One region of the Lysinibacillus sp. FSL W7-1291 genome, then DNA from elsewhere that is predicted to be linked to it. Evidence: riboswitches for the same ligand, from Rfam matches in the RefSeq annotation. Region 1 holds a riboswitch; the other holds the start of a gene.
What was found. A riboswitch is a leader RNA that binds a small molecule or an ion and turns the genes downstream of it on or off. The one in region 1 is predicted to bind preQ1.
Positions count from the first base shown of each region.

Region 2: another riboswitch for preQ1. It lies ahead of queF (preQ(1) synthase); the one in region 1 lies ahead of NST76_RS02325 (QueT transporter family protein).

Region 1 covers NZ_CP151994.1:491,914-497,338, reverse strand. The annotation lists gene NST76_RS02335 (ABC transporter permease) at 1-500, opposite strand, end outside; gene NST76_RS02330 (ABC transporter substrate-binding protein) at 585-1,607, opposite strand; PreQ1 riboswitch class I at 1,928-1,972, shown strand; gene NST76_RS02325 (QueT transporter family protein) at 1,979-2,461, shown strand; T-box leader at 2,533-2,732, shown strand; gene trpB (tryptophan synthase subunit beta) at 2,791-3,954, shown strand; gene tnpA (IS200/IS605 family transposase) at 4,272-4,745, opposite strand; gene NST76_RS02310 (L-threonine 3-dehydrogenase) at 4,924-5,425, opposite strand, start outside.
Region 2 covers NZ_CP151994.1:4,505,910-4,511,334, reverse strand. The annotation lists gene NST76_RS22055 (hypothetical protein) at 1-349, shown strand, start outside; gene NST76_RS22050 (hypothetical protein) at 484-711, opposite strand; gene NST76_RS22045 (restriction endonuclease) at 802-1,713, shown strand; PreQ1 riboswitch class I at 1,922-1,968, shown strand; gene queF (preQ(1) synthase) at 2,096-2,596, shown strand; gene queC (7-cyano-7-deazaguanine synthase QueC) at 2,716-3,375, shown strand; gene queD (6-carboxytetrahydropterin synthase QueD) at 3,379-3,852, shown strand; gene queE (7-carboxy-7-deazaguanine synthase QueE) at 3,845-4,573, shown strand; gene NST76_RS22020 (VUT family protein) at 4,615-5,154, shown strand; gene NST76_RS22015 (MFS transporter) at 5,311-5,425, opposite strand, start outside.

The DNA.
Region 1 (5,425 bases):
ATTAATACGACTATCAGCACACTCCATGTATTTGGTACATGCTGAAAGCCCATGCCTTTTAATAGGTTATTGAGAGCAGCATCGATCCCTAAATCACTCCAAAATGCTTGAAACTTTGAAAAAATCGTTTCTGAGTTTAGTAGTGGAATATTCGGGCGACCTATCGTATTTTCTGCAGTTAACCCCATGATGCGCAGGTTAATCGAGTATAACGCAATCATCATTAAAATCCCTGATAATAGTGGATTAATCTTTCCTTTCGTGTGAAGAATTCCTGTCATACATCCAGCAATAAATCCAGCAACAATTGCCACTAAAGTCGCTAAGATTGGGGAGTAGCCAAGCAAAATCATTGTTGCTGCAGTTGCCGCCCCTGTTACAAAGCTTCCATCAACCGTTAAATCCGGAAAATCTAACACCCGAAACGTTAAATATACACCAAGTGCCATAATTGCATAGATGATTCCTTGCTCCACTGCGCCAAATAATGCTAAAAACATCGTTGAATCATCTCCTAAATCTTTTTATTATTTCTACTGCTTATAAATGAAGATAAAGCGGGGATAGTTCTCCCCCGCTTCCATTTATTTTTCTAGAAGTTCTGCACCCCAAGAATCTTTTATTTCAATTCCTAAATCATCCGCTACTTTTTTATTGATTAATAGTTTCAGATTTTGCGGATATTGTGCTGGCGTCTCGGCAGGTGTTGCTTCACCTTTTAAAATTTTCACAGCCATTTGACCAGCCTCATAACCAATATCGAAATATTCAAAACCATAAGCAGCTAAACCGCCTCGTGCAACAGAGTCTAGCTCTCCCACAACAAGTGGTAATTCATTTGTATTGGCAACATCAATAACAGACTCTAAAGCAGAAACTACTGTATTATCAGTAATAATATAGAAAGCCTCTACCTTACCAATTAGTGATTCTGTTGCTTGTTTTACATCTGCCGAAGTAGATGCTGACGCTTCTACTACTGTTAAGCCTTGTTCATCCATCACCTTTTTCACTTCTTTAACTTGTGCAACAGAGTTTTGCTCACCAGCATTGTAGACCATCCCTACTTTTTTGGCGCCAAGCTCTTTTAGGAATGCGACTGTTTTAGAAATCGTTTCAGGATGTAAATCAATTGTTCCTGTAACATTTTTTCCTGGCTTCTCCATTGATTCGATTAACTGTGCACCAACAGCATCTGTGACAGATGTGAAGATAATTGGAATATCACTTGTGGCTGTTGCCGCTGCTTGTGCAGAAGGTGTGGAGTTAGCAAAAATTAAATCTACGTTTGCACTTACTAGATTGTTAGCAATCGTTGTGTTAAGACTGTTATCTCCTTGTGCAATTTGTGGATCGTAGTCAACTTTTAAGCCAGCATCTTCAATTGCCTTTTTAAAGCCTTCCGTTGCTGCGTTTAATGATGGATGCTCTACAATTTGAGTAATCCCGATTTTATATGTTTTATCCTCTGTATTCCCGCTCTCACTTGCATTGTTTGATTCATTCCCTTTTGAATTTGTTGAACTAGATCCGCCACTACCGCAAGCAGCAAGTAGTAACACTAATCCAAAAAGAAGGAATGAAAGCTTTTTTACACTGTTCTTCACAAATAATCCCCCCGATTATATTCTCAATATCTATCACACTTTATCCAAACAAAGTGTGAATGTATCGCTATATTATCGTTATTATCAAGCTCCGTCAACAACATTATGAATGTTCTGACTTTTAAAACTGACGAAACATTTTAGTTTTTCATTCAATTCGCCGCTTTAAACCGCTAAACTACGCTATTTTAGTTAATTGCTTTCTTTTTAAAAAATAGTAAAAAATATTTATGACAATTTTACGAAGTGTGTCATATAGACAAAAAGTCTGACATTTGACTTCTGCTAGATATCTATAATAAAATATTATCTTGTGTGAAAGCACCGTGGTTCGTAACCATCCCACGCAAAAAAACTAAGGAGAAATGAATATGAAGATAAAATTTTTAGCAGCAAGTGGTATTATTGCAGCGCTATATATTGCGGTGACAATGCTTGTTGCACCGTTTGGTTTTACAGAGGTACAATTCCGTGTATCTGAAATGTTTAACCATTTGGTTGCCTTTAACCCACGCTTTGCCGTAGGGATCATTATTGGTGTATTGATCTCTAATCTATTTTCACCACTTGGCATTTACGATTTAGTGTTTGGTGTTGGTCATTCGATGATTACACTTGGACTGTTCATTTTAATCTGTAAATATGTCAAAAATATTTGGGCACGTTTAATTATTAATACATTATTATTTACTTGCACAATGTTTATTATTGCCTTCGAGTTGAATTTGGCCTTAGAACTACCATTCTTCTGGACTTGGCTAACAGTGGCGGCAGGTGAATTTATTGTGTTAGCTGTTGGTGCACCGATTATGTATGCACTCAATAAACGCCTTCACTTTCATCATTTGATTTAACAGACGAGTCTTTTTAGATTCGTCTTTTTTTCTTGACACTATTCTGAAAATAAACTACAATTCTTTCTAATATAAATGCAAGGAAGAAGAGTAGTAGCAAGCATGGTTACTTTCAGAGAGCTGGTGAATGGTGCAAACCAGTAGTAGATACTTGTGAATGGACTTCAGAGCAGCCTTATTAAATGTAAGGCCGATTCACTCCCCGTTATCGGAGTAAGAAAGCGCGCAAAAATTGCGAATGAAGGTGGCACCACGGTTACTCGTCCTTTTTAAGAGGATTAGAGTGGCTTTTTTTTATGGAAAAATTAGCATAGAGGAGTCGAGTAAAGATGAGTAAAGTAGTAGAGAAAAAAGGTTATTTCGGAGAATTTGGCGGAAGCTTTGTTCCAAAGGAGCTTCAAAATGTCTTAACTATTCTAGATGAGCATTTCCAAAAGTTTAAAGATGATGAAGAATTTAAAAAAGAATTGGATTACTATTTCCGTGAGTATGTTGGTCGTAAATCCCCACTTTATTTTGCAGAAAATTTAACAAAGCAATTGGGTGGCGCAAAAATTTATTTAAAACGTGAAGATCTTAACCATACAGGCTCACATAAAATTAATAATGTATTGGGACAGATTTTACTAGCCAAACGTATGGGGGCAAATCGCGTTATTGCCGAAACAGGTGCAGGTCAACATGGTGTAGCAACTGCGACTGCTTGTGCCATGTTTGGAATGGATTGCACTATTTATATGGGCTTAGAGGATACAAAACGTCAAGCATTGAACGTGTTTCGCATGGAGCTTCTTGGCGCGAAAGTAGTAGCTGTTGATAAAGGGCAAGGACGTTTAAAGGATGCAGTTGATGAAGCATTCGCTGACTTAGTCGAAAACTATGAAACAACGTTTTACTTATTAGGTTCAGCAGTTGGGCCACATCCCTTCCCATCAATGGTTAAACACTTCCAATCTGTGATTAGTCGCGAAAGTCGTGAACAGATTTTAGAAAAAGAAGGAAAGCTACCCGCAGCGATCCTTGCCTGTGTTGGCGGTGGCAGTAATGCCATTGGAGCATTTGCAGACTACATTGCAGATGAACAGGTTCGTCTTATTGGAATAGAGCCAGATCAAGCTGCTACATTAAACGAAGGTTCGCCCGGAGAGCTACATGGCTTCAAATGCTTAGTATTACAGGATGCAGACGGCAATCCACTACCAACCTATTCAATAGCTGCTGGTTTAGATTACCCTGGAGCAGGTCCAGAACATAGTCATTTAAAAACAATTGGCCGTGCTGAGTATGTGACTGTGACAAACAAAGAAGTCCTTGAGGCATTTCAAGTACTTTCGAAGGTTGAAGGGATTATTCCTGCCCTTGAGAGCTCACATGCGGTCGCACATGCTCTAAAATTAGCACCAACTTTATCATCTGAAGAAAGCATTATTATTAATATCTCAGGTCGTGGTGATAAAGACGTGGAACAGGTTTTCCACATGTTAACTAAATAATTCAATAAAAGAGCAACTTTCATAAAAGGAAATCGCTCTTTTAACTATATCAATGATCTAGGTATATTTCGGCAATACTATCACAAAGTTTAGCTTTTAGGAACTGTCAATATTCAGAACACTAATATATTTCAGTTAAGTAATTTAATCTATGTATGCCAACAATTCTCTTTTACAGACACATAAATCAGAACCACCAGTATAACTGGTGGTTTGCTCTGCGCGTGAAACGCTGGGGTACTGGCCCATGTCTAAAGACATTCTGAATGGTCTGCCAACCGCACTCCGTTTTCACACAAACCGCTAAAGCGGCTTACTTATTTTTTCTTTCTCTTGATTTCTTCTCCTGTGAATGGGTCAATGAATTCTTTCATCGTCATTTGATCTTGCAGGATATCTTCTTGTAATTGATTTTTTATATACTCTTGTATCTTTTTCTTATTTCGGCCGACTGTGTCCACATAGTATCCTCGACACCAGAATTGACGATTACCGTATTTATACTTTAAATTCGCATGTCGGTCGAAAATCATTAGACTACTCTTCCCTTTTAAATAACCCATGAACGCAGATACACTCAATTTCGGTGGAATACTTACCAACATATGAATGTGGTCAGGACAGGCTGTTGCCTCTATGATTTCTACATCTTTTCTTTCACATAATTGGCGCAATATTCTTCCAACATCTGCTTTAATTTGACTATAAATAATCTGCCTTCTATACTTTGGCGCAAAGACGATATGATACTTACAATTCCACGTTGTATGTGCTAAACTTTTGTTATCCATTTATGGTGGCTCCTTTCGTACGAAGTCGGTTGACTAGACCTGACTTTATTGTACGTTTGGAGTTTTTTTATTGTCCATAGCTAAAAGCTTTCCGGAACCCCCTGCATAGCAGGGGGTTTTCAAAGCACACAAATAAAAAAACGGATGTAGACTAATTCTACATCCGTTCCTTTAACGATTAGGAAATTGCCTTTTTATGCAGTTTCATTTTTAGTTTTTCTAACATATCTATCGTCATTTTGGCTAAATCATACTCTGCTTTGAAGCCCCACTCTTTTTGAGCTGCGTCAATATTTAAAGAGTTTGGCCAGCTGTCTGCAATCGCTTGACGCACTGGATCAACCTGATAATCCATCGTGAAATTTGGTAAATGCTTCTTGATTTCAGCTGCGATTTGTGATGGTTCAAAGCTCATCGCTGTAATATTAAAGGCATTGCGATGAACGAGCTTACTACCATCTGCCTCCATTAAATCTACAATAGCTTGTAAGGCATCTGGCATGTACATCATGTCCATAAACGTACCTTCCTGAATATAAGATGTGTACTTACCTTGCTCAATTGCTTCATAGAAAATTTCTACTGCATAATCAGTTGTACCACCACCTGGAGGTGTTACATAAGAAATTAATCCAGGGAAACGTACACCACGTGTATCAACACCAAAACGATTGAAGTAA
Region 2 (5,425 bases), 550 kb from region 1:
AGAATCAGCAAGAGAGCAGATAAGTTATTTAATTTCCGCCTACCTAGAGGTTTATACAACAGAGCAGGTGTTACAGCTTATAAACTATATACATTCATCTTCTCCATTCTATCAAGAGCAAGTTAGTTATATGGAGTCTATAAATAAACAGGGTATAGATATTCAATTGATTGATTACTCCATTATTTCGATGGAGCAAGTTGTAGAGCATAGGTACGAAGTAAGTTTAGAGGAGCATTACACAATAGACAATCCTGAAAAGGGAATTAAAGATGTGCAACAAAATAGCAAATATACAATAGAATTAATTGATGGTGAGTTCTATATTACAGGGTTAGAGATACTATAATTAAAAATGAAGGGAGCGAACTACACTTGCTCCTTCAACTCCTAAAGATAAATAAATGGAGAATTAAAATAAGGAGCAGAAGACTTGTCTATAGATGAGCCTTCCACTCCCTTTCTATTTTAGTAGCAATTTAATTACTCAGTATATGAGACATACTTAGACAATTTAATCCCCTTTTGTACTTCCGTTTTATATGAATCATTTAACCCAGAAGCTTTTATAATTTCTCCAGCACTATATTTATTCTTAAGTAAAGTGGAACCGTATTTTATTCCAAAAAGATGAATGAATGTAACTTTTTCGTTTTCGGGTGCTGAATGGTACATCCTTTTAAGTTCACTACCTAATTCACTTATTGTCATAGAGACTTACCCCCCTAATTATTATTCCTTCTATAAAAATATTAACATATTTTGTTATACTTAGAATAGTTAAGTATGGGAGGTATTTTTATGGCGGTTCCAGGCTATCAGGATTTTATGTATCCGTTTTTAAAACAATTAGAAGATAGAAAAGAGTATAATTTACAAGATTTATATATTATATTAGCCACCCATTTTAAATTGACTGAGGAAGATGTTGCTGAAATACTGCCTAGTGGTAAGCAAACATTATTAGTTAATCGATTAGGTTGGGCAAGAACTTATTTGAAAAAAGCAGGATTAATAAAAGGTGTAAAACGAGCAGTTTTTCAAATTACAGATGAGGGATTAAAAGTTCTTAATGATTCCAGTATAACTAGAATAGATAGAAAATTCTTAACTAGATATCCGAGTTTTAATGAGTTTATTAATAAGGGTTCAGATAATAGCCCAGATACAATACCTGAAAATATAGAAGATAAGACACCATTGGAACTAATCGGAGAAAACTATACTATTCTGAAAAATGAGCTTCAAGATTTATTGTTAGAAAAAATACTTAGTTGCTCACCAAGCTTTTTTGAAAGATTAATTGTAGATTTAATGGTAGCTATGGGATATGGAGGGTCTGTTAAAGACGCTGGAAGAGCTATTGGAAAAACGAATGATGAAGGTATAGATGGTATTATAAAAGAAGATGTTTTAGGGTTAGATATGATTTATCTTCAAGCTAAAAGATGGAAAAAGGATGCTACAGTATCTCGTCCAGATATTCAAACTTTTGTGGGTAGCCTTGTAGGAAAGCAAGCCTCAAAAGGTATTTTTATTACTACTGCAAAATTTTCTAAAGGTTCCATTCAATATGCTAACTCTATTGATAAAAGAGTGATCCTTATTGATGGAGAGCAATTAACGGACCTGATGTTTAAATATAATGTAGGAGTGAGTAACGAGGAAGTTTTTGTTACAAAAAAAGTTGATTTGGATTTCTTTGAGGAATAAGACCTCACTTATCCACATCACGGAGAACCGTACCATAAGTAAGTGCGACGGTTCTAAAGAAAATATAAAAATCCGATTCTAAATCCTTTGAATCAATTCTTTAGTAATGCTTTCAAACCACATTGCATATGGTAAAATTTAAAAAAATCCATTTGACGTTCTGTATTATTTTTTGTACGATATTGAAGAAAAGAATGCCCGGACTAGAACGGGAGAGGTTCATAGCTGATACCCTCTATAAAAAACTATGGAAACATGACAATAATGCCATGTCCATATTGGACGTGGCTTTTTTTTATGTGTTTACGTATGTTTTAAATAGAATGCTTGGTGATGCCTCTCTTGAAAAGTGTTGGGAAACATTTTACAAGGAGGTTTTTTTATGTCTGGCCGAAGTCATGAAGAAGGATTAAAGGATTTAACCCTGTTAGGTAATCAAGGTACAAAGTATTCCTATGATTATGCACCAGAGGTATTAGAGGCAGTGGATAATCTACATGCCAATCGAGATTATTTCGTTAAATTTAATTGTCCAGAGTTCACTAGTTTATGCCCGCTTACAAATCAGCCTGATTTTGCCACGATGTACATCTCGTATATCCCAGATAAAAAAATTGTTGAAAGTAAATCACTAAAGTTGTATTTATTCAGTTTTAGAAATCACGGTGATTTCCATGAAGATTGCGTTAATATCATTATGAATGACTTAATTGCATTGCTTGATCCACGATATATTGAGGTTTGGGGGAAGTTTACGCCACGTGGGGGTATTTCGATCGATCCATGGTGTAACTATGGGAAGCCAGGAACGAAATACGAGGAAATCGCCAATTATCGTTTAATGAACCACGATCTTAATCCAGAAAAAATTGATAATCGATAAATGGAGATTTAAATAGTTCCATCAAGAAAGAGGTTTTTAGCTACCCTCTTAAAAAAACTAAGAAGAAAGCAGCACTTTTTCTTAGAGTGCTGTTTTTTCGATATAAGGGAGTTTTATAGATGAAGCAGGAAAAAGCAATTGTTGTATTTAGTGGAGGTCAGGACAGTACAACTTGTTTGTTTTGGGCAAGGGAACGTTTTAAAGAGGTTGAGGCAGTCACTTTTGATTATGGTCAAAGGCATCGTCTTGAAATTGAATGTGCAAAAGAGATAGCGAGTGAACTTGGAATCAAGCATCATATTCTTGATATGTCACTCCTAAACCAACTTGCTCCGAATGCTTTGACACGACAAGATATTACAGTAGAAGACGGAGATAATGGTGAGCTGCCATCGACTTTTGTGCCTGGTCGTAATCTTCTCTTTCTTTCATTTGCTGGTGTTTTAGCGAGTCAAGTAGGAGCTAAGCATATCGTGACGGGTGTTTGTGAAACAGATTTTAGCGGATATCCAGATTGCCGAGACGTTTTTATTAAATCCTTGAATGTAACGTTAAATTTATCGATGGATGATTCCTTTGTAATTGATACACCGTTAATGTGGCTGGATAAGGCGCACACTTGGGAGCTTGCTGATCGTTTTGGGGCATTGAACTTTGTTCGAGAACGAACGTTGACTTGCTATAACGGTGTCATAGCTGATGGTTGCGGTAAATGCCCAGCATGTAAACTGCGAAACAAAGGGCTTGATGAGTATTTGCGTTATAGGAAGGAGTCTTAAGGTATGTCAGATTTTAGAATCGTCGAGAGGCTCCAAAAAATAGATGTCGATATTCAAAGAAATCAATTGAACTATCATGCAAAGCGTGTTCTTGTAAGCAAAGAATTTACCTTTGATGCTGCTCATCATTTACATCATTATGAAGGGAAATGTAAAAACCTACATGGTCATACCTATCGTGTAGTATTGGGATTGAGTGGCTACACAGATGAACGCGGTTTGATGATTGATTTTGGCGATATAAAAAAAATATGGAAACAAAAAATAGAAATTCATTTGGATCATCGTTATTTAAATGAAACGCTTCCACCCATGAATACGACAGCAGAAAACATGGTAGTTTGGATTTATGAAAAGTTGGCAGAGGCCTTGCTTGATGAACCAAGCTATAACGGTGCATGTGTAGAGTTTATTAGGTTATATGAAACTCCGACAAGCTATGCAGAAGCGAGACGGGAGTGGATGGAAGGTGAGTAAGGTACCTGTTATCGAGATTTTTGGACCGACGATTCAAGGTGAAGGGATGGTAGTTGGCCAGAAGACAATGTTTGTGAGAACTGCAGGTTGTGATTATTCCTGTTCTTGGTGTGATTCATCGTTTACTTGGGATGGCAGTGGAAAGCATCTGATTGTCCAAATGACAGCGGAAGAGATTTGGACTGAGTTGAAACGTCTTGGAGGCAATGGCTTCTCATTTGTCACGATTTCAGGCGGCAATCCTGCACTCAATCCACATTTAGCTGAGCTCATTGCCATTTTAAAAGAAAACAACATAAAAATTGGGGTGGAAACACAGGGAAGTAGGTGGCAAAAATGGATGCATGAGATTGATGAACTGACCATTTCTCCAAAGCCACCTAGTTCTGGAATGACCACAGACTATTCGGTGCTCTCATATATCTTCGAAAAGCTTAAAAATCAAAACAGTAATCACCATATATCTCTCAAAATAGTCGTTTTTAATCAAGAGGATTACGATTATGCTAAACAAATTCACCATCGATATCCAATGATTCCTTTTTATCTTCAAGTCGGTAATGATGATCTCATGACAACTGACAATTCACAATTAATTATGCATTTATTGGATAAATATCATGCATTGATTGATAGAGTGATGAAGGATGAAGAATTAAGAGATGTTAAAGTACTACCACAGTTACATGCCCTTGTTTGGGGAAATAAAAGAGGCGTATAGTGTGCCATTACAAAAATGTTTTTAAATTGAGGAGTAGTAGTATGAGAATATTGTTTTATTTATTATCTATTGTCATCGCTAATGTAGTAACGGCAGCATTTGCACCATTGCACTTTGGTATGTTTATTGTTCCAATGGGGACGTTTTTAATTGGGGCAACCTTTATTTTTCGGGACCTTGTACAAAATAAATATGGTAGAGCAAAGACGTATTTATTTATTATTACAGCTTTAATTTTATCAGCAGTAGTGTCATTCCTACTGGGGGATACACTTTTGATTGTGGTAGCGTCAGCACTATCATTTGTTGTCGCTGAAACAGCTGATACAGAAATCTATACTCGATTAAAATTACCAATGGCTTGGCGTGTGTTCTACAGTGGGCTTGTTGGAGGATTTTTGGATTCTGCAATTTTCGTAGTAATCGGCTTGAGTCCACTTGGAGCTAATATATTACCTTGGGAAGCCGTACCAGCCGCCATTTTCGGACAAATTGTTGTGAAGACAATTATTCAAATGTTTGGCGCAATGATTTTAAATCAAGTTGGTACAATGAAAGAAAAACATCTAACTACAGGATAACTCGTTGAAAACATTGATTAGGCATATTCCACAAGAGATGCCGTTCATTTTGACGAGACAGAGCTATAAGTAAAACAGGCAGATTCGCTTTATAATGCGAATCTGCCTAGTTTAATTTTAAAGGTCTTATTGCATTTTCAATTGTTTCTATCATTTTTATGCTGATTTCTCTAGTTTTTGATCTAAATGGTGACTAAGAAAAGTTAGCAAACTTGCACAGACGGCAACAATCCCACCGACCCATGTAACATTCATTAAATTTCCCTGATGA